DNA from 4 places in the Pseudomonas sp. MAFF 730105 genome. Region 4 is predicted to be linked to each of the others. Evidence: predicted binding sites of a transcription regulator. Region 4 holds the regulator's gene; each other region holds the start of a gene.
What was found. Region 4 encodes sigma-54, which starts transcription at its own class of promoters, with help from an activator protein. Its sites were predicted from a motif close to ANTGGCATNNANNTTGCTNT; they were not measured.
Positions count from the first base shown of each region.

Region 1: glnK (P-II family nitrogen regulator) is a predicted target of sigma-54. The motif match lies at 2,860-2,879, and genes of this name have one in related genera.
Region 2: PCOSP_RS08225 (flagellar basal body rod protein FlgF) is a predicted target of sigma-54. The motif match lies at 1,438-1,457, and genes of this name have one in related genera.
Region 3: glnA (glutamate--ammonia ligase) is a predicted target of sigma-54. The motif match lies at 3,159-3,178, and genes of this name have one in related genera.

Region 1 covers NZ_AP018438.1:6,370,225-6,375,448, forward strand. Annotated here, with positions in the region: gene sutA (transcriptional regulator SutA) at 1-212, opposite strand, end outside; gene PCOSP_RS28175 (secondary thiamine-phosphate synthase enzyme YjbQ) at 314-739, opposite strand; gene PCOSP_RS28180 (ammonium transporter) at 952-2,286, opposite strand; gene glnK (P-II family nitrogen regulator) at 2,320-2,658, opposite strand; gene PCOSP_RS28190 (accessory factor UbiK family protein) at 3,072-3,332, shown strand; gene PCOSP_RS28195 (methyl-accepting chemotaxis protein) at 3,384-4,247, opposite strand; partial or broken gene PCOSP_RS28200 (MCP four helix bundle domain-containing protein) at 4,242-5,024, opposite strand; gene PCOSP_RS28205 (sensor histidine kinase) at 5,161-5,224, opposite strand, start outside.
Region 2 covers NZ_AP018438.1:1,838,914-1,844,137, forward strand. Annotated here, with positions in the region: gene PCOSP_RS08220 (sigma-54-dependent transcriptional regulator) at 1-1,150, shown strand, start outside; gene PCOSP_RS08225 (flagellar basal body rod protein FlgF) at 1,512-2,249, shown strand; gene flgG (flagellar basal-body rod protein FlgG) at 2,299-3,084, shown strand; gene flgH (flagellar basal body L-ring protein FlgH) at 3,137-3,832, shown strand; gene PCOSP_RS08240 (flagellar basal body P-ring protein FlgI) at 3,878-4,963, shown strand; gene flgJ (flagellar assembly peptidoglycan hydrolase FlgJ) at 4,974-5,224, shown strand, end outside.
Region 3 covers NZ_AP018438.1:379,458-384,681, forward strand. Annotated here, with positions in the region: gene PCOSP_RS01710 (DUF4124 domain-containing protein) at 1-274, opposite strand, end outside; gene PCOSP_RS01715 (DUF4124 domain-containing protein) at 271-786, opposite strand; gene PCOSP_RS01720 (chorismate mutase) at 984-1,538, opposite strand; gene glnA (glutamate--ammonia ligase) at 1,657-3,063, opposite strand; gene thiI (tRNA uracil 4-sulfurtransferase ThiI) at 3,394-4,848, shown strand; gene typA (translational GTPase TypA) at 4,987-5,224, shown strand, end outside.
Region 4 covers NZ_AP018438.1:1,016,269-1,021,492, forward strand. Annotated here, with positions in the region: gene PCOSP_RS04305 (HPr family phosphocarrier protein) at 1-78, opposite strand, end outside; gene rapZ (RNase adapter RapZ) at 94-951, opposite strand; gene ptsN (PTS IIA-like nitrogen regulatory protein PtsN) at 954-1,418, opposite strand; gene hpf (ribosome hibernation-promoting factor, HPF/YfiA family) at 1,431-1,739, opposite strand; gene PCOSP_RS04325 (RNA polymerase factor sigma-54) at 1,816-3,312, opposite strand; gene lptB (LPS export ABC transporter ATP-binding protein) at 3,529-4,254, opposite strand; gene lptA (lipopolysaccharide transport periplasmic protein LptA) at 4,254-4,799, opposite strand; gene lptC (LPS export ABC transporter periplasmic protein LptC) at 4,786-5,224, opposite strand, start outside.

The DNA.
Region 1 (5,224 bases), 1.3 Mb from region 4:
TTGGCGAGCGCATCACGCTCCTTGTTCTTGGCCTCAACGCTCGGCAACTCGTCGACCGACACCGCAGCCTTGGCCTTACCCTTGGCGGTCGGGGCCGGTATATCGGCGCCATCGTCGTCGGCAACGTCTTCGGCTGCCGCTTCCAGGCCGTCTTCGGCCTCGTCTTCTTCACCTACTTCGAGGTCGTCGTTTTCCAGATCATCGTCGCTCATGTTCTACCTCATGACTTGCGAAAAGCAGATTAGTTATAGCCCAGCTACGCCATCTGTCGAAGGCTGCCAGAAAAAATTCAACATCCACCGGCAATCGGCGGTCATGCCCCTTCACCGTACAAGGTGGCGAGGACTTTACGAGCACCGCCATGATCACGGTGCTCGCCCAGATAAACACCTTGCCAGGTACCCAGTGCCAGTCGCCCGTCCGTTACCGGAAGGCTGAGCTGACATCCCAGCACGCTGGCCTTGAAGTGCGCCGGGAGGTCGTCCAGGCCTTCGTCGTTGTGCTCATAATCGGCAGTTCCTTGTGGGATCAGCCGATTGAAAAATCGTTCGAAGTCTCGACGTACCGCCGGATCGGCGTTCTCGTTGATGGTCAACGAGGCCGAGGTATGCTGCAGCCACAGATGCAACAGACCGACGCGACACGCCCGTAGTTCAGGCAGGCCGGCGAGCAACTCGTCCGTCACCAGATGAAAGCCCCGGGGCCTTGCCCGCAGGGTAATCAGCGTCTGTTGCCACATACAGTTCTCCGCACGCTCGGCGCGCATTCTAGCGCGCTCAGGAAAAAAACAAAGAGCCTAATATTCCACCTTCGATGTAAGCCTTTGGCGCTGGAAAACCCCTGCCACCCGCCAGACAAAAAGGCCTCGGAAAAACTGGCTCTTCCTGTGAGCGTTGACAAATCGCAGGCAAAAAAATGCCCGGCGAACCGGGCATATTTTTTTGCGTGGATTTACAGGTTGTAGCCACGCTCGTTGTGCTGGGCCAGATCCAGGCCAACAGCCTCTTCTTCCTCGGAGACACGCAGACCCATAACGGCGTCCAGGACCTTGAGGATGATGAAGGTGACGATCGCGGTGTAGATCACCGTGAAGCCCACGCCTTTGACTTGAATCCACACTTGCGCACCGATATCGGTCACGGTGCCGAAGCCACCCAGGGCCGGCGCAGCGAAGACACCGGTGAGGATCGCGCCGAGGATACCGCCGATGCCGTGCACGCCGAAGGCATCCAGGGAGTCGTCATAGCCGAGTTTGCGTTTGAGAGTGGTTGCGCAGAAGAAGCACACCACGCCCGCCGCCAGGCCAATCACCAGGGCGCCCATCGGGCCCACGGTGCCAGCCGCCGGAGTGATCGCAACCAGACCCGCCACCACGCCCGAGGCGATGCCCAGTGCGCTTGGCTTGCCGTGGGTGATCCATTCGGCAAACATCCAGCCCAATGCTGCGGCAGCGGTAGCAATCTGAGTGACCAGCATGGCCATGCCGGCCGTGCCGTTGGCGGCGACGGCGGAACCGGCGTTGAAGCCGAACCAGCCGACCCACAGCATGGCGGCGCCCATCAGGGTGTAACCCAGGTTATGCGGTGCCATTGGCGTGGTCGGGAAGCCTTTGCGCTTGCCCAGTACCAGGCACGCCACCAGACCTGCGATACCGGCGTTGATGTGCACCACGGTGCCGCCGGCGAAGTCCAGCACGCCCCAGTCCCACAGCAGGCCACCGTTACCGGACCAGACCATGTGCGCAATCGGCGCATACACCAAGGTGAACCACACGCCCATGAAGATGAGCATGGCGGAGAACTTCATCCGCTCGGCAAAGGCGCCGACGATCAGGGCCGGGGTGATGATGGCGAAGGTCATCTGGAAAGTGACGAACACCGCTTCAGGGAACAGCGCTGTCGGACCGGTGATGCTCGCCGGAGTCACGCCCGCCAGGAACGCCTTGCCCAGGCCACCGACGAAGGAGTTGAAGTTGACGACGCCCTGCTCCATGCCGGTGGTGTCGAACGCAATGCTGTAGCCATAAATGACCCACAGGATGCTGATCAGACCGGTAATGGCGAAACACTGCATCATCACGGAAAGAAGGTTTTTCGAGCGAACCATGCCGCCGTAGAACAGCGCCAGGCCGGGAATGGTCATGAACAGTACAAGAATCGTGGCTGTCAGCATCCAGGCGGTGTCGCCAGAGTTGAGGACAGGGGCTGCCGCTTCTTCTGCCATGGCCAGGCCAGGCATTACGAAGGACAACAGGGCTCCTAGCCCTGCGAATTTACGCAGAGTCATATTGTTTTCTCCTGGGGCGTTGGGTTTGGCGGCTTAGATGGCGTCGGTATCGGTTTCGCCGGTACGGATGCGAATAGCCTGTTCCAGATTGACCACAAAGATCTTTCCGTCACCGATCTTGCCGGTGTTGGCGGCCTTGGTGATTGCCTCGATCACCCGGTCAAGATCCTTGTCGTCAATGGCGACGTCGATCTTCACCTTGGGCAGGAAATCGACCACGTATTCCGCGCCGCGATACAGCTCGGTGTGACCTTTCTGCCGGCCGAAGCCTTTGACCTCAGTGACGGTAATGCCCTGCACGCCGATCTCGGACAACGACTCGCGCACGTCGTCCAACTTGAACGGCTTGATGATGGCAGTGACTAGCTTCATGAAACTTTCTCCCGAATTGGTGGACTTGCCCCAGGAAAACAAACCCGACTCAAGTCTAAGCGCAGTGCCTGGCTTTGTAACGCATCGTCGGCCCAAGTTGCCCGACCAGCGCCAGTCAACCGTGCCAGCCGCAGCTCCCCGCTTCGCCTGGCTGCACTGCATCGTCACAACGACTGCATCAGTGCATGGGTCATGAGCCTCTAAGCAGAAACCTTGCCATCTGCACCAAAACCCCGTGATTTCAACTCTTTAACCGTCGAGCCCACCTCTCTCACGCCACCAACCGCCGCGATACGCACAACAACAGTGCGACAACCTCCAGCCCCGTGCGCGAAAAGCGTGCATCCGATGCATGCGAATTGACTATAGACACTGCGTGATACACTGCCGCCATCGTTTTCAGGATTGCTGCCATGCTCGCCCCCAAAGACCTGCTCGACGCCCTCAGTGGCCACGCCTCCCGCCTCTTGAGCGGCGACACTCCGCTGCCCAAAAGCGAAATCGAAAGCCAGTTCAAGGCACTGCTGCAAAGCGGCTTCAGCAAACTGGACTTGGTGAGCCGGGAAGAATTCGACAGTCAGATGGTCGTGCTGGCCCGCACCCGGGCGCGCCTCGAAAGCCTGGAGGCGAAGGTCGCGGAGTTGGAAGCGCGATTGGCTCCAACCCAGGAATAAGCAGGCTCGGGATACGCCTGGTACTGGCCCAGGCGTAATCACTCCCAGGCGTCAGAGGCGAAAGCGGCCGACCAGGGTATTGAAGGACAGCGCCAGGTTGGACAGTTCCTGGCTCGATGCGTTGGTCTGGTTCGCCCCCGCCGCGGTCTGGGTCGAGAGATCCTGGATATTCACCAGGTTGCGATCCACCTCACGGGCCACGTGGGCCTGCTCCTCGGACGCCGTGGCGATCACCAGGTTGCGGTCGTTGATCTGCGAAATGCCGTCAGCAATCTGCTCCAACGCCTCGCCGGTCGCCCGAGCCAAGCCCTGGGTCTCGGTAACCAGTGCCTGGCTCTTGCTCATCGCATCGACCGCGCTATCGGCACGATCCTGGACCGCGTGGATCATGCTTTCGATTTCGCCGGTAGACGACTGGGTACGCGCCGCCAGTGCGCGAACCTCATCGGCCACCACGGCAAAGCCGCGACCCTGCTCCCCTGCCCGCGCGGCCTCGATCGCTGCGTTGAGCGCCAGCAGGTTGGTTTGCTCGGCGATCCCGCGGATCACATCCACCACCTTACCGATATCCCGGACCTGCCCGGCAAGAACACTGACCAGTTCGGTGGATGAGGTGAGTTCCCGGGTCGCATTGTTGATCGCCTGCACTGCATTGCGAGCCTGATCGCGCCCATTGCTGGCTTGCGAGCTGGTCGCTTGGGACGCCTGCGAGGTGGAAACGGCATTGCGAGCCACCTCCTCCACGGCAGAGGTCATCTCGGTCACAGCCGTGGCCGCCTGTTGGATTTCGTCGTTCTGCCGGATCAGGGCACGACTGCCATCGTCAGTGACCGCGGTGAGCTCCTCGGCAGCGGAAGCCAACTGTTCCGAGGCGCAGGCAATCTGTTGGATGGTGGTTTTCAAGCTGGCTTGCATATCGCCCAGGGCCTTGAGCAGTTGACCGGCCTCGTCGCGACTGTTGCTGTTGATGTGCTGGGTCAGGTCACCCTGGGCAATGCGTTGCGCGCAGTCGACCGCCACGGCAATCGGTCGGCTGATCAGGCGGCTGATGAACATGCCCAGCAGCAGCGCCGCAATAAAGGCGATGGCAATGCCGCTGTACAACACCGTCTTGGCCGTCACTTCCTGAAGCGTGGCAGCCTTGGCGTCTTCGCTGATCTGGCGGTCGTTGGAGTCGATCATGATCGTCAACTGATCCATCACCTTGCGGTAGGCCTTCTGCAAATCTCCCAACAGCAGCGTGCGACCGTTCTCCAAGTCTCCCGCCGCCATCAGTGCCAAGTACTGCTGCACCATCGCCTGGTAGACGGGCCAGTCGCGCGCCATCTGGTCACCGGCCAGGCGCTCGTCCTCAGCCAGGTTTCCCTTGCGGTAATCGGCAAACGCCTTTTCGCTGGCCAACTGGTTGGCTTTCATCGAGGCGAGAAACTCATCCTTCACGCTCTGTGGGGCGTTGCCTGCGGTCGCCACGTACAGCCGGTACATATCGCGGGTCTGTCCGACGGCCTTGGTCTTGGTCTGCGAGGTATTGGCGACCGAGACCAGGTTGTTGTTGAACACTGCCTGCAGGCGGGCCGACAGCGCGGAAACGCCGCTGACGCCCAGCATGCCCACGGCGAGCGTAATCAGGGCGCAGAGGAAAAACGAAATGATCAGTTTGGTCGAAAGTTTTGCGTCATTGAGCCAGTTCATTAGCGGATCCCTACGGAGCAATGGCCCTTCGCCATATCAGCCGGGGAATGCTAGTCATGTGAAATATTGATCACAATGCAGGGAATCGCATGACCGTTTGGATTATTCAACGATGATGCGTCGCTATCGTCGCTGCTCAACCACCCGCGGCTTGCAGGGACTGCTCCTGATCGAGCGCAATCGGCAGCTCCAACGCAAAC
Region 2 (5,224 bases), 820 kb from region 4:
ACTGGTGCGTGCCAACCAGTCGCGCATCAATGGGTTGCGGGTCAAGGTCAAGGGCGATGTGTTCCTGGCGGACATCGCCCCGCTGCAATCGGAGCATGACGACAGTGAGGCCATGGCCGGTGCGGTATTGACGCTGCATCGGGCCGACCGGGTCGGTGAGCGTATCTATAACGTGCGCAAGCAGGAACTGCGTGGCTTCGACAGCATCTTCCAGAGCTCGAAAGTGATGGCCGCGGTGGTCCGCGAAGCCCGGCGCATGGCCCCGCTGGACGCGCCGCTCTTGATCGAAGGCGAAACCGGCACCGGCAAGGAATTGCTGGCCCGCGCCTGTCACCTGGCGAGCCCGCGCGGGCAGTCGCCGCTGATGGCGCTCAACTGTGCCGGGCTGCCGGAGTCCATGGCCGAGACGGAACTGTTCGGCTACGGTCCTGGCGCCTTCGAAGGCGCCCGTGCCGAAGGCAAGCTGGGTCTGCTGGAGTTGACGGCTGGCGGCACCTTGTTTCTCGACGGGGTGGGGGAAATGAGCCCGCGCCTGCAGGTGAAACTGCTGCGTTTTTTGCAGGACGGTTGCTTCCGTCGGGTGGGCAGCGATGAAGAGGTGTACCTGGATGTCCGGGTGATCTGCGCGACCCAGGTGGATTTGTCTGAGCTCTGTGCTCGAGGGGAATTTCGCCAGGACCTGTATCACCGCTTGAATGTCCTGTCCCTGCACATCCCGCCGTTGCGTGAATGCCTCGATGGCCTGGCGCCGCTGGTGGAGCACTTTCTCGACCAGGCCAGTCGCCAGATCGGCTGTGCGCTGCCGAAGCTGGCCCCGGCGGCGATGGATCGCCTCAGTCATTACCATTGGCCCGGCAATGTCCGGCAACTGGAAAACGTGCTGTTCCAGGCCGTCTCCCTGTGCGATGGAGGGACGGTGAAGGCTGAGCATATTCGCCTGCCGGACTACGGCGTGCGCCAGCCCCTGGGCGACTTCTCCCTGGATGGCGGGTTGGACGAGATTGTCGGGCGATTCGAGAAGGCGGTACTGGAACGGCTCTACTCCGAACATCCCAGCAGCCGGCAGTTGGGCAAGCGACTGGGGGTTTCCCATACCACCATTGCCAATAAGTTGCGCGAGTATGAGGTGGGTAAAGAGCCTGGAATGTAATCCGTTACTTGTGGCGAGGGGGTTTATCCCCGCTGGGCTGCGCAGCAGCCCTAAATCAGGCGACTCGGTTTACTAGTCTTATCGAGTCGACAGGTCTGGTCTGGGGGCGCTTCGCACCCCAGTGGGGATAAATCCCCTCGCCACAAGGGTCAGTGAGTCTGTCCATCCGGTAATCCTTTGCCTTTCAGCGGCATGATACCGCCGGTTTTTCGTCTCCGGGACATTCCCTTTTCCCCACAAACCCCCGCAAGTCCTTTGTTTGCCGGGCCGCGAGCCGCCAGAAAAAAGTTGGTCTGCAAATTGCTTATGGCTGAGCAGTACAGCAGTGGGCGGCAAACGTCCGGCACGCAGAGGAACGAGAGTGGACAAGTACCTTTATGTGGCAATGACCGGCGCCAGCCAGAACGCGCTGGCCCAACGGGCCCATGCCAACAACCTGGCGAACATCTCCACCAATGGTTTTCAGAAAGACCTGGAGCAGGCGCGTTCGATGCCGGTATTCGGCGACAGCTTTCCGGCGCGGGCGTTTGCCATGTCCGAGCGGCCAGCCACTGACTTCACCCCGGGTGCGTTGGTTGAAACCGGCCGCGACCTCGACGTGGCGGTGAGCGGGCCGGGCTGGATGGCCGTGCAGAACCCCGATGGCGGTGAAAGCTACGTGCGCACCGGCAGCCTCAACGTCGACGCCTTGGGCGTGCTGCGGGCCGGCAACGGCATGCCGGTGATGGGCAACGGCGGTCCTATCGCCGTGCCACCGGAGCAGAAAATCGAAATCGGCCAGGACGGCACCATCAGTATCCGCGCCATGGGCGAAGGCCCGCGCGTGATGGCGGAAGTGGACCGCATCAAGCTGGTCAACCCGGACCTCAAGAACATGACCAAGGGCCTGGACGGTTCCATCCGTACCAAGGACGGCCAGCCGGCACCGGTCGACGCCAACGTGCAACTGGTGTCGGGGTTCCAGGAAGCGAGCAACGTCAATGCTGTGGACGAGATGACTTCGGTGCTGGCCCTGGCCAAGCAATTCGAGCTTCACGTGAAGATGATGAACACCGCCAAAGAAGGCGACGAGGCCATGGCTCGGGTCTTGCAGATCTAACCATTAATTAAAGCGTCGCGCCGAAAATCAGGCGTACGAGGAGAATCGAATGCTTCCGGCTCTATGGGTTGCCAAAACAGGTCTGTCCGCCCAGGACACCAACCTGACCACCATTTCCAACAACCTGGCGAACGTCTCGACCACGGGCTTCAAACGTGACCGTGCCGAATTCCAGGACCTGCTGTACCAGGTCAAGCGTCAGCCAGGTGCCCAGTCGACCCAGGACAGCGAACTGCCGTCGGGTCTGCAAGTCGGTACCGGTGTGCGCATTGTCGGCACGCAGAAAAACTTCACCGCCGGCAGCCTGCAAACCACCGAGCAGCCGCTGGACATGGCCATCGACGGTCGCGGTTTCTTCCAGATTCTGCAGCCGGACGGCACCACGTCCTACACCCGCGACGGTACGTTCCACCTCGACTCCAATGGCCAGATCGTCAATGCCAGCGGTTTTGCCCTGGAGCCCGCCATTGTCGTGCCGAACAATGCCCAGACCTTCACCGTGGGTCGTGACGGCACAGTGTCCATCACCGTGGCGGGCAACCCGGCCGCGCAAGTGATCGGCAACCTGCAGACCGCCGACTTCATCAACCCGGCCGGCCTGCAAGCGGTGGGCAACAACCTGTTCCTGGAAACCGCTGCCAGTGGAGCGCCGCAAATCGGCACCCCGGGTTTGAATGGTTTCGGTACCACGCTGCAGAACACCCTGGAAACGTCCAACGTGAGCACCGTTGAGGAGATGGTCAACATGATCACCACCCAGCGTGCCTACGAAATGAACTCCAAGGTGATCTCCACCGCCGACCAGATGCTTTCGTTCGTCACGCAGAATCTGTAATCACTTCTATAGGGCGGCCTCAAGGTCGCCTGTAACACCGAGAGGTAGGGTCATGAAACGCTTTGTATCTGTACTGGCACTGAGTGGGATCACCGCGCTCGCGGGGTGTGTCGCGCCAACGCCCAGGCCCAATGACCCGTACTACGCTCCGGTGTTGCCGCGCACGCCGTTGCCGGCTGCCGCCAACAATGGCTCGATCTACCAGGCCGGTTTCGAACAGAACCTGTACAGCGACCGCAAGGCATTCCGGGTGGGTGACATCATCACCATCACCCTGAACGAGCGGACCCAGGCGAGCAAGAACGCCAACTCCCAGGTGGACAAGACCAGCAACACCAGTGTCGGCCTTACATCGTTGTTCGGTTCCAGCCTGACCACCAACAACCCGATCGGCAGTAACGACCTGAGCCTCAACGCCGGTTACGGCTCCGACCGGGCCACCAAGGGCGACAGCAAGTCCGGCCAGAGCAACAGCCTCACCGGTTCCATCACCGTGACCGTCGCCGATGTGTTGCCCAACGGCATCATCGTCGTGCGCGGCGAGAAGTGGCTGACGCTCAATACGGGTGACGAACTGGTGCGCATCGCCGGCATGGTTCGCGCCGACGACATCGCCACCGATAACACCGTTTCTTCCACTCGCGTGGCGGATGCGCGCATCACGTATTCGGGTACCGGTGCCTTTGCCGATGCGAGTCAGCCGGGCTGGTTCGACCGTTTCTTCCTCAGCCCGAAGTTCCCTTTCTAGGTGGCCCAGTTGAATCTTAAGCGGTTGAACCTCAAACAGCTGTTGATGGGTGCGTTGGTGATGTCGGCAGCTTTCACTGCTCATGCCGAGCGCCTGAAGGACATCGCCAGCATTTCCGGCGTGCGTTCGAACCAGTTGATCGGTTACGGCCTGGTTGTAGGTCTCAATGGTACCGGTGACCAGACCACCCAGACCCCGTTCACCCTGCAGACCTTCAACAACATGTTGTCTCAGTTCGGCATCAAGGTGCCGCCAGGCTCGGGCAACGTCCAGTTGAAAAACGTCGCGGCGGTATCGATCAGTGCCGATCTTCCGGCGTTCGCCAAGCCCGGTCAGCAGGTGGATATCACCGTGTCGTCCATCGGTAACTCCAAGAGCCTGCGAGGCGGCACCTTGCTGCTGACGCCGCTCAAGGGTATCGACGGCAACGTCTACGCCGTCGCTCAGGGCAACCTGGTGGTGGGCGGTTTCGACGCCGAAGGGCGCGATGGCTCGAAGATCACCGTCAACGTTCCGTCGGCCGGTCGCATCCCTGGCGGTGCTTCGGTGGAGCGTGCGGTGCCGAGCGGTTTCAACCAGGGCAACAGCCTGACGCTGAACCTCAATCGGTCCGACTTCACCACCGCCAAACGCATCGTCGACAAGATCAACGACATGCTCGGCCCAGGCGTGGCCCAGGCCATCGACGGCGGCTCGATCCGTGTCACCGCGCCCCTGGATCCGAGCCAGCGGGTCGACTATCTGTCGATCCTGGAAAACCTCGAGGTCGATCCGGGCCAGGCCGTGGCGAAAGTCATCATCAACTCGCGCACCGGCACCATCGTGATTGGCCAGAACGTCAAGGTTTCGCCGGCGGCCGTGACCCATGGCAGCCTGACCGTGACCATCACCGAAGATCCGATCGTGAGCCAGCCGGGCCCATTGTCCAATGGGCAGACTGCCGTCGTGCCCCGTTCGCGGGTCAATGCCGAACAGGAAGCCAAGCCGATGTTCAAGTTCGGCCCGGGCACTACCCTGGATGAAATCGTCCGGGCGGTGAACCAGGTCGGCGCGGCGCCGGGCGACCTGATGGCAATTCTCGAAGCCTTGAAGCAGGCCGGCGCGTTGCAAGCCGACCTGATCGTGATTTGAGGAACGGGCCATGGATATGCGCAAGGGCGCTTTGATCAGTGGAGATTCGGGTTCCTACTCGGACCTGAATCGCTTGAACCAGCTCAAGGTTGGCGACAAGAACAGCGACGGCAACCTGCGCAAAGTGGCCCAGGAATTCGAGTCTCTGTTCCTTGGCGAAATGCTCAAGTCCATGCGCTCTGCCACCGAGGCATTGGGCAAGGACAACCCCATGAATACGCCTGAGGCCAAGCAGTATCAGGAAATGTACGACCAGCAGTT
Region 3 (5,224 bases), 640 kb from region 4:
TGCGTATCGTGGCATCCGGTTCCGGGATCAGCAGCCGCAGCATCTCGTAATGAAACAGGGGCGTGGGCTGCTCTGCGGAGGCCGGTGCCGAGGTGGTGGTAGCGGGCGCCGTGGTCATCCGGTTGCCCGGTGGCAGTTGGACTTTCTTCGCATTGCCGGGGCGCGGTTGATCGGTGAAGACACGATTGCCCTGGGCGTCGACGTAGGTATAGACCTGCGCTACCCCCGGCAAGGCGACCAGCGACAGGCACAGCACTAGCACCCAACGGATCATGGCTGGTGCACCCGCTGCACGGTAAAGGTGACGGTATCGCTCTGTTGCACAAGGTGATCCCCATCGATGACCTGGACCGCCAGACGATGCTCGCCCCGGTCGATGTTCACCAGTTGCAGGCGCGGCACGTTGGAGGGCTGGCCGTAGGGCTGGTCGTCCAGCAGCAGCCGGAACTGATGAGGGCTTTGCAGGCGCGGTTGCGTCCGGACGCCAACGGTGAAAGTGCCGTTGTTGGCGCGCAGGGCTTGCTCGGTGGGGATGTCCGTCAGTTCGAGCAGGTCGTAGGCCTTGCGCGGCGCTTCACTGTTGGCAGGCGTTGTCGGCATGTCCGGGCTGCTTGAGGATTGATGTTCGATGCTGTTGAGCGGCGGCAACTCCACCGTCTGGGCCGGTACGCCTTGGGGCGGCTGGTTGCTGTAGGCGGTGTTGCCATCGGCGTCGGTGTATTTGTAGATCTGGGCTGCCGCGGGCAATGCCAGTAGCAACAAAACGCCAGGAAAGACACGACCCATAAAAATCGACCGGAAACTGAAAGTGTTGGATGCAGCATAGGACAAGGCGGCGGTTGGCCCAACCCAAAGAGTTCAACCACTGAAGTCCCCTTGTGGGAGTGAGCCTGCTCGCGATGGCGATGTGTCAGGCAGCAGCAATGTTGCTGATCGATCGCCATCGCGAGCAGGCTCGCTCCCACAGGGGAGTGTGTGTTGCCTCAGCTTTTGGCCAGGCACAGCTCTGCGGTCGCCCGGATCAGGGCAAGACGGTGCACTGGGTGCTGTTTGTCGTTGTGGGTGGCCCGGGCCAGCCATTGCGGGCACTGCGGATCGGTACGGTAGGGGGCGAAATCGGCCAGTTGTTGCAGCAGGCGTTTTTGCAGCCGATCGAGTTGCGGGCGGATTTGCCCCACCAGGTCCGGACGCGGGAGGTCCGGGGCCTTGCCGGCCAGGGCCCAGTCGGACAGGTCGATGTACTGCACCAGTTTGTTGGCTTCTATCTGGGCGCTGAAAAACGCTTCCACGGTTTCACCGGACAGCTTGTAGACCGGTGCCTGGGCGACGGCGGCGGCAATGACTTCTCGCTCACGCTGACGGTCTTCTACCGGTTTATGGCTGTCCCATTTGCTCAGCGCCACTTGATCGGCAAGGGCGATGCGTTCGCCAATGGCGTTAAGCAATGGGGTAAGGGCGTCCGGAGCAGGTGTGGCTTCGGCGGTGGTCGTCAGTAGCGCGGCAGCGAGGGCAAGGCCAAGTGTGAGGCGCAAGTTCATGGGCAGTCTCTTCTTGTCTGGGAGGCGGCGGTCATCATGCACGTAATCTGCACCCATAAAAAAGGCCTCCCGAAGGAGGCCTCTCTTGTTTCACGCCGCGTGTGCGAGCGCTACCGGATCAGCAGCTGTAGTACAGCTCGTATTCCAGTGGGTGTACGAAGGTGCGAACCTTGATTTCTTCTTCGCTTTTCAGTGCGATGTAAGCGTCGATGAAGTCATCGCTGAATACGCCGCCCTTGGTCAGGAACGCACGGCCCTTGTCCAGCTCTTCCAGGGCTTCTTTCAGGCTGCCGCAAACCTGTGGGATTTCCTTGGCCTCTTCAGGCGGCAGGTCATACAGGTTTTTGTCAGCGGCATCGCCAGGGTGGATCTTGTTCTGGATACCGTCCAGACCGGCCATCATCAGTGCGGCGAAGGCCAGGTACGGGTTGGCAGCCGGATCCGGGAAGCGGGCTTCGATACGGCGAGCTTTAGGGCTGTTCACGTAAGGAATACGGATCGAGGCGGAACGGTTGCGAGCTGAGTAGGCCAGCATCACAGGTGCTTCGAAGCCGGGTACCAGACGCTTGTAGGAGTTGGTCGACGGGTTGGTGAAACCGTTCAGGGCCTTACCGTGCTTGATGATACCGCCGATGAAGTACAGGGCGGTGTCCGACAGACCGGCATAGCCTTCGCCTGCGAAAGTGTTCTTGCCGTCCTTGGAGATCGACATGTGAACGTGCATGCCCGAACCGTTGTCGCCGTACAGTGGCTTCGGCATGAAGGTCGCGGTGCGGCCATAGGCATCGGCAACGTTGTGCACGACATACTTCAGGGTCTGGACTTCGTCAGCCTTGGCTACCAGCGTGTTGAACTTCACGCCGATTTCGTTCTGGCCGGCAGTCGCCACTTCGTGGTGGTGAACTTCGACGGTCTGGCCCATTTCTTCCAGTGCGTTGCACATGGAGGTACGGATTTCGTGGTCGAAGTCGAACGGTGGTACTGGGAAGTAGCCGCCTTTCACGCCTGGACGGTGGCCCTTGTTACCGCCTTCGATGTCCTGGTCGGACATCCACGAACCTTGTTCGGAGAAGATCTTGAACATGGAGCCGGAGATGTCGGACTTGAACTTGACCGAGTCGAAGATGAAGAACTCAGGCTCAGGACCGAAGAAAGCGGTGTCGCCGATACCGGTGGACTTCAGGTATTCCTCGGCACGGTGGGCAATGGCGCGTGGATCGCGGTCATAGCCTTGCATGGTCGAAGGTTCGATGATGTCGCAGACCAGGATCAGGGTCGGCTCTTCGGTGAACGGATCCAGGACAGCCGTTTCGTCGTCTGGCATCAGGATCATGTCGGACGCTTCGATGCCTTTCCAGCCGGAAATGGAGGAGCCGTCGAACATCTTGCCGATTTCGAAGAAATCGTCATCCAGGGCATCACGGGCCGGCATGGTTACGTGATGTTGAGTGCCTTTGGTGTCAGTGAAGCGCAGATCAATCCACTTGACGTCATGATCTTTGATGAGTTGAACCGACTTCGACATATGTCCTCCGGGTGGCTTCGGGCGGGGTAATGGTTTGCCCGTAGATATGAGTGATGCCGGCGCGAATACTCTGCCAAGGCAACCTGCCTCACAAGGGAGCAAATTGCATGCCAGTGCCCCAGCTTGGGTTTTTTGCACCAAATCCACGCCTTTAGAGGGCTTGAACCAGGGATTGTCAGACAATTACGCACTGTAATGTAGCGCAAAGGATAGTCGGCGACCCGTTTTGGTGCGCTCAAAACCATCTACACATTAATTGGTCAAACCTTGAGCAATTTCCGCTATAATCCGCGCCCCCCTTTTTCGGCTGGCCGTTCGCGCGCTGTTTTCATGAAACTAATCGTAAAAGTCTTCCCCGAAATCACCATCAAGAGCCGCCCGGTCCGGACCCGTTTCATCCGGCAGTTGGCCAAGAACATCCGTGCCGTGCTCCGTGATCTGGACCCGGTCGTGGTGGTGAATGGCGTGTGGGACAATCTCGAACTGGAAACCCGCGTCAGCGAACCCAGGATCCTGAAGGAAATGACCGAGCGGCTGACCTGCATGCCAGGCATCGCGCATTTCCTGCAGGTGGATGAATATCCGCTGGGGGATTTCGACGATATCGTTGCCAAATGCAAGCTGCATTATGGCGATGCGTTGGCGGGCAAAATTTTCTCGGTACGTTGCAAGCGCGCGGGCAAGCATCCGTTCAGCTCGATGGACGTGGACCGCTACGTCGGCAGCCAACTGCGCCAGCAGTGTGGCGCCGCCGGTATTTCGTTGAAAAACCCGCAGGTTGAAGTCCGTATCGAAATACGCGACCAACGGTTGTTCGTCATCCACAGCCAGCACAACGGCATCGGCGGGTATCCGCTGGGTGCCCTGGAGCAGACGCTGGTGCTGATGTCTGGCGGCTTCGACTCCACGGTCGCGGCTTACCAGATCATGCGGCGCGGCCTGATGAGCCATTTCTGCTTCTTCAACCTCGGCGGGCGTGCCCATGAGCTGGGCGTGATGGAAGTGGCGCACTTCATCTGGAAGAAGTACGGCAGTTCCCAGCGCGTGTTATTTGTGAGTGTGCCGTTCGAAGAAGTTCTGGGAGAAATCCTCGGCAAAGTCGACGACAGTCATATGGGCGTCATTTTGAAGCGTATGATGTTGCGTGCCGCGTCCAGCATCGCTGATCGCCTGCACATCGACGCGCTGGTTACCGGGGAGGCGATATCCCAGGTATCGAGCCAGACGCTGCCGAACCTGTCGGTGATCGACTGCGTCACCGAAAAGCTCGTGCTGCGCCCGCTGATCGCCAGTCACAAGCAGGACATCATCGACACGGCCAACGCGATTGGCACCGCCGAATTTGCCCGGCACATGCCGGAGTACTGCGGGGTCATCTCGGTCAACCCGAAGACGGCCGCCAAGCGCGGGCGCGTGGAGCACGAAGAGAAAGAATTCGACATGGCGGTGCTCGAGCGTGCGCTCGAAAACGCCAGGCTGGTGCCGATCGATCGGGTGATCGACGAATTGGGCCAGGACATCAAGATTGAAGAAGTCGGCGAAGCGCTGGCCGGTCAGATCATCATCGACATCCGTCATCCGGACGACGCTGAAGACGACCCGTTGAGCGTCGCCGGTATCGAGGTACAAACGATGCCGTTCTATGCAGTGAACGCGCGTTTCAAGGAACTGGACCCTACTCGCCAGTACCTGCTGTATTGCGACAAAGGCGTGATGAGTCGCCTGCATGCCCACCATTTGCTCAGTGAGGGGCATGCCAATGTGCGCGTTTATCGACCGAGCTAAGTGCCCGGGGCTGTTTGCCTGTGGCCTGCGTCACCGGCCCCCCGACGCCGCCGACAAGCTGTAGCGGCTTTGTCGGACTCAACGTAAATCGCTGCCACGACCTGTCAGCACACCGAATCCTCTGATCGAGATACACAAGTGATCGAAAATCTACGCAACATCGCCATCATTGCCCACGTTGACCATGGTAAGACCACCCTGGTAGACAAACTCTTGCGTCAATCCGGCACCCTGGAACGCAACGAGCTCAACGACGAGCGCGTGATGGACTCCAACGACCAGGAAAAAGAGCGTGGTATTACCATCCTGGCGAAAAACACCGCCATCAACTGGAACGGCTACCACATCAACATCGTGGACACCCCGGGCCACGCCG
Region 4 (5,224 bases):
AGCCACGCCGACAAACTTGGCTGAAGCCCGGGCGTGCAAGCCCAGCTTGTTGATGATTTCAATTTCCTGAGCAGGCATCGCGATGTGAATCCTTTAGCTGAGGTCGCGGTGGCGAACCTGGACGTTCTTCAGGGATTGTTGCAGGAGCTGACCCAGGCGTTCAGTCAGGTAGACGGAGCGGTGATGACCGCCGGTACAGCCGATGGCAATCGTGACATAGGCTCGGTTGCTTGCGGCAAACCGGGGCAGCCATTTAAGCAGGTAGCCGGAGATGTCCTGGAACATTTCCTCGACATCCGGTTGGGCCGCCAGGTAGTCGATCACCGGTTGGTCGAGCCCGGATTGCTCGCGCAGCTCCGGTTTCCAATAAGGGTTGGGCAGGCAACGCACATCGAACACCAGATCGGCGTCTACCGGCATGCCACGCTTGAAACCGAACGACTCCACCAGGAACGCCGTGCCTGGCTCCGGCTGGTTCAGTAGGCGCAACTTGATGGTGTCGCGTAACTGATACAGGTTCAGGTTCGTGGTGTCGACCTTCAGGTCCGCCAGGTCGGCGATCGGTCCAAGCAACTGGCTTTCGTCTTCAATGGCTTCGGCCAGCGAGCGGTTGGCATTGCTCAGCGGGTGGCGTCGCCGGGTCTCGGAAAAGCGCTTGAGCAGGGTTTCGTCATCGGCATCCAGGTACAGCACATCGCACTGGATATGCCGGTTGCGCACTTCCTCGAGCAGTTCGGGGAAACGGGACAGGTGGCTCGGCAGGTTGCGTGCGTCGACGGAAACCGCCACCAGCGGTTGCGCCAGCTCGGTGTGGATCAGCGCCCGTTCGGCCAGCTCCGGCAGCAGGCCGGCTGGAAGGTTGTCGATGCAATAGTAGCCGCTGTCCTCAAGCACGTTGAGCGCCGTGCTTTTACCGGAGCCGGAGCGACCGCTGACGATGATCAGGCGCATGATTAATGACCGTTCTGCTCGTCCAGGACTACCTGATACAAGGCTTGGTTGCTCGGTGCGCTGCGCAGTTTTTCGCGCACTTCCTTGCGGTCCAGCATGCTGGCGATCTGGCGCAGCAGCTCAAGATGCGCATCGGTCGCCGCTTCCGGAACCAGCAATACGAACAGCAGGTCGACCGGTGCGCCGTCGATGGCGTCGAAATCAATGGCGGCTTCAAGGTGCAGCAGTGCGCTGATGGGCGTGATGCATCCCTTGAGGCGGCAGTGGGGAATGGCGATGCCGTTGCCAAAACCGGTGGAACCGAGTTTTTCACGGGCAACCAGGGCCTCGAAGACGTCCTGCATTTCCAGATCCGGCACTTCGCGGTGGATCAGGTTGGCAATTTGTTCGAGGGCTTTCTTTTTACTGCCGCCCGGCGCGTTCACCATGGAACGGCCGGGGGTCAGGATGGTTTCTAGTCGGATCATGGATTGGGGGGATTAACGACCGGTAGCGCCCTGGAGGAGGCTTTGGGTCTTTTCCTTATGCTTTTTGAGTTGGCGATCCAGCTTGTCGGTCAGCAGGTCAATCGCGGCATACATGTCTGTGTGCTCCGCATTGGCAACCACCTCTCCGCCGGGAATATGCAACGTGGCTTCGATTTTCTGCAGCAGCTTCTCGACGTTCATCGTGACCTGCACATTGGTGATCTTGTCGAAATGCCTTTCCAATCGGTCGAGTTTTTCGCCGATGTAGGTACGCAGGGGTTCGGTCACTTCCAGTTGGTGTCCACTGATGTTGACTTGCATACAGCTTCTCCTTCGTTGCCAGTGCATAAAGCGGCAGGCAGAAATGCCTGCCACTGGAACGCTGTGGCGTGGCCTGTTACATCAACCGCTTGCGTTCGCTCGAAGGCGCGATCCCGAGGGATTCGCGATACTTGGCGACGGTACGGCGGGCCACCTGAATGCCTTGTGCCTCCAGTAAACCAGCGATCTTGCTGTCACTCAACGGCTTTTTCTGATTTTCCGCAGCCACCAGTTTCTTGATGATCGCGCGGATGGCTGTGGACGAGCATTCGCCGCCTTCGGAGGTGCTGACGTGGCTGGAGAAAAAATATTTCAATTCGTAGATACCCCGTGGGGTATGCATGAATTTCTGCGTGGTCACCCGGGAAATTGTCGATTCGTGCATGCCCACCGCCTCGGCGATGTCGTGCAGGACCAACGGCTTCATCGCTTCGTCGCCGTAGTCCAGGAAGCCGCGTTGATGCTCGACGATCTGGGTTGCAACCTTCATCAGGGTTTCGTTGCGGCTCTGCAGGCTCTTGATGAACCAGCGGGCTTCCTGCAACTGGTTGCGCATGAAGGTGTTGTCGGCGCTGGTATCGGCGCGTCTTACAAAGCCAGCGTACTGGGCGTTGACCCGTAGCTTGGGGACCGATTCCTGGTTCAGCTCCACCAGCCAGCGATCGTTGTGCTTGCGCACGATCACATCGGGAACCACGTATTCGGGCTCGGTGGCCTCGATCTGTGAGCCCGGGCGTGGGTTGAGGCTCTGGACCAGTTCGATCACCTGGCGCAGCTCATCTTCCTTGAGCTTCATGCGCCGCATCAGCTGGCTGTAGTCGCGGCCGCCCAGCAGGTCGATATAGTCGGTGACCAGTCGCTTGGCCTCGGCCAGCCACGGTGTCTTGGCGGGTAACTGGCGCAGTTGCAGCAGCAGGCACTCACCCAGGTTGCGGGCGCCGATGCCGGCCGGTTCGAATTGTTGGATCCGATGCAGGACAGCTTCGATCTCGTCCAGCTCGATGTCCAGCTCCGGATCGAAAGCTTCGAGAATTTCTTCGAGGGTCTCGTCCAGGTAGCCCTGATTGTTGATGCAGTCGATCAGGGTCACGGCGATCAGGCGATCGGTGTCGGACATCGGCGCGAGGTTCAGTTGCCACAGCAGGTGGCTTTGCAGGCTTTCGCCGGCAGAGGTGCGGGTGGTGAAGTCCCACTCGTCATCATCGCTGCTTGGCAGGCTGCTGGCGCTGGTCTGGTAGACGTCCTCCCAGGCCGTGTCCACGGGCAGGTCGTTGGGGATGCGTTCGTTCCACTCGCCATCCTCGAGGTTATCCACCGTCGGGGCGGCTTCCTCCTGGTAGGACGGCTCCTGGATCTCGGTATTGGATTTTTGCTCGACGTTGTCGGCCAGCGGATCAGTGTTGTCGAAGTCGTCGCCTTCTTCCTGGCGTTCGAGCATCGGATTGGATTCCAGGGCCTCCTGGATTTCCTGTTGCAGGTCCAGGGTCGACAATTGGAGCAGGCGGATGGCCTGTTGCAGCTGCGGTGTCATCGTCAGCTGCTGGCCCATTCTCAAGACTAGCGATGGTTTCATGGCAGGGGCTTAACACCTTATTCGCCGGCGCACATGCGCCATCCACTACAAGGGCGCCGAAGCGCCAAACCTTAAGCAAATTATATGCCTGAAACTGAAGTGTTTGCCTAGAGGGAGTACTCAATTAGTTTCCCGATGAGGGGATTCATTGAGCCTCTCCCGAGGCGCTGCCTGGTAAAACCGACGGCGCCGGAACAGTTGCCAGACACTTCGCGCTTACAGGCGGAACTCATGGCCCAGATACACTTCCTTGACCAATTCGTTGGCCAGGATGGTGGCGGAGTCACCTTCGGCGATCAATTGTCCATCATTGACGATGTAGGCGGTCTCGCAGATGTCCAGCGTCTCGCGCACGTTGTGGTCGGTGATCAGCACGCCGATCCCCTTGGCCTTGAGATGGTGGATGATCTGCTTGATGTCGCCCACCGAAATCGGGTCCACGCCGGCGAACGGTTCGTCGAGCAGGATGAATTTCGGTGCGGTGGCCAGGGCGCGGGCAATTTCCACCCGGCGCCGTTCGCCGCCGGACAGGCTCATGCCCAGGTTGTCGCGGATATGGCTGATGTGAAATTCCTGCAGCAGGCTTTCCAGCTCCTGGCGACGACCCGCCTTGTCGAGCTCCTTGCGGGTTTCGAGAATCGCCATGATGTTGTCGGCGACCGACAACTTGCGGAAGATCGACGCTTCTTGTGGCAGATAGCCGATGCCGGCTTTGGCCCGGCCGTGCATTGGCTGATGGCTGACGTCCAGGTCGTCGATCAGGACGCGGCCCTGATCGGCCTGGACCAGGCCGACGATCATGTAGAAACAGGTGGTCTTGCCCGCGCCGTTGGGGCCGAGCAGGCCGACGATCTGCCCGCTGTCGATGGACAGGCTGACATCTCGCACGACTTGACGGCCCTTGTAGCTCTTGGCCAGGTGCTGAGCTTTCAGAGTTGCCATTACTGGGGCCTTTGCTCGGTTTTCTTTTTCGGCTGGATGACCATGTCGATCCGTGGGCGCTGCTCGGTCACCTTGTTGCCGGTGGCGCGGCCGGCGCTGGCGAGTTTCTTGTTGGTGTCGTAGACGATTTTCTCGCCCTGGGTGACGTTGTTGTCCTTGTCGATGACCTTGGCCCGATCGATCAGCACGACGCGGTCCTGGGAGGCGTGATACTGGATGGTCACGCCGTAACCCTGCACGGGCTTGGTGTCGCCAGCCGTTTGCAATTGCTCGAAATAAGCCAGGTTGCCCACCGAAGTCACCACGTCGATATCGCCGGACTGAGTACGGGTAATGGTCACGGTGTTGCCGGTGACCTTCATCGAGCCCTGGGTGATGATCACGTCGCCCTTATAGGTGGCGATACCGTTCTTGTCGTCCAGTTGGGCGTCGTCGGCCTGGATGCGGATAGGCTGGTCACGGTCATTGGGAAGAGACCAGGCGCTCGCGCTTCCCAGTGCTGCGCCCAGACTGAGCAAAATAGGGAGGGTTTTAGCGAGCTTCATACTGTCCTCTTACGTTCGATAGCAGGTGTATCCTGCTTTCCTTCAGATACGCCTTCATTCCCGTGCCGGTCGATACACCGCCGGCGCCGTCGATTCTAACGGGTTGCTCGGTCTGCGCATATTGTTGCTGCGGGAACACGGTCATGCGAGTGCTGGTGATGATGGTCGTGCGGTTTTTCTCATCGGTTCGCGCAACGCGTACCGAGTCGATCAGTTCCACTTCGGTGCCGCCGGGATTCACTTCGGCGCGTTTGCTCTGCACGTGCCACGGAAACTCGGTGCCGCGGAACATGTTCAGGTCCGGATTGGCGACCAGGGTAATGTCGGTGGCCTTGACGTGATCGACCTTGTCGGACGTCATTTCGTACTGCACCTTGCCGTCAGGCAGGTATTGCAGTGTATGCGTGTTGGTCGCATACCAATCG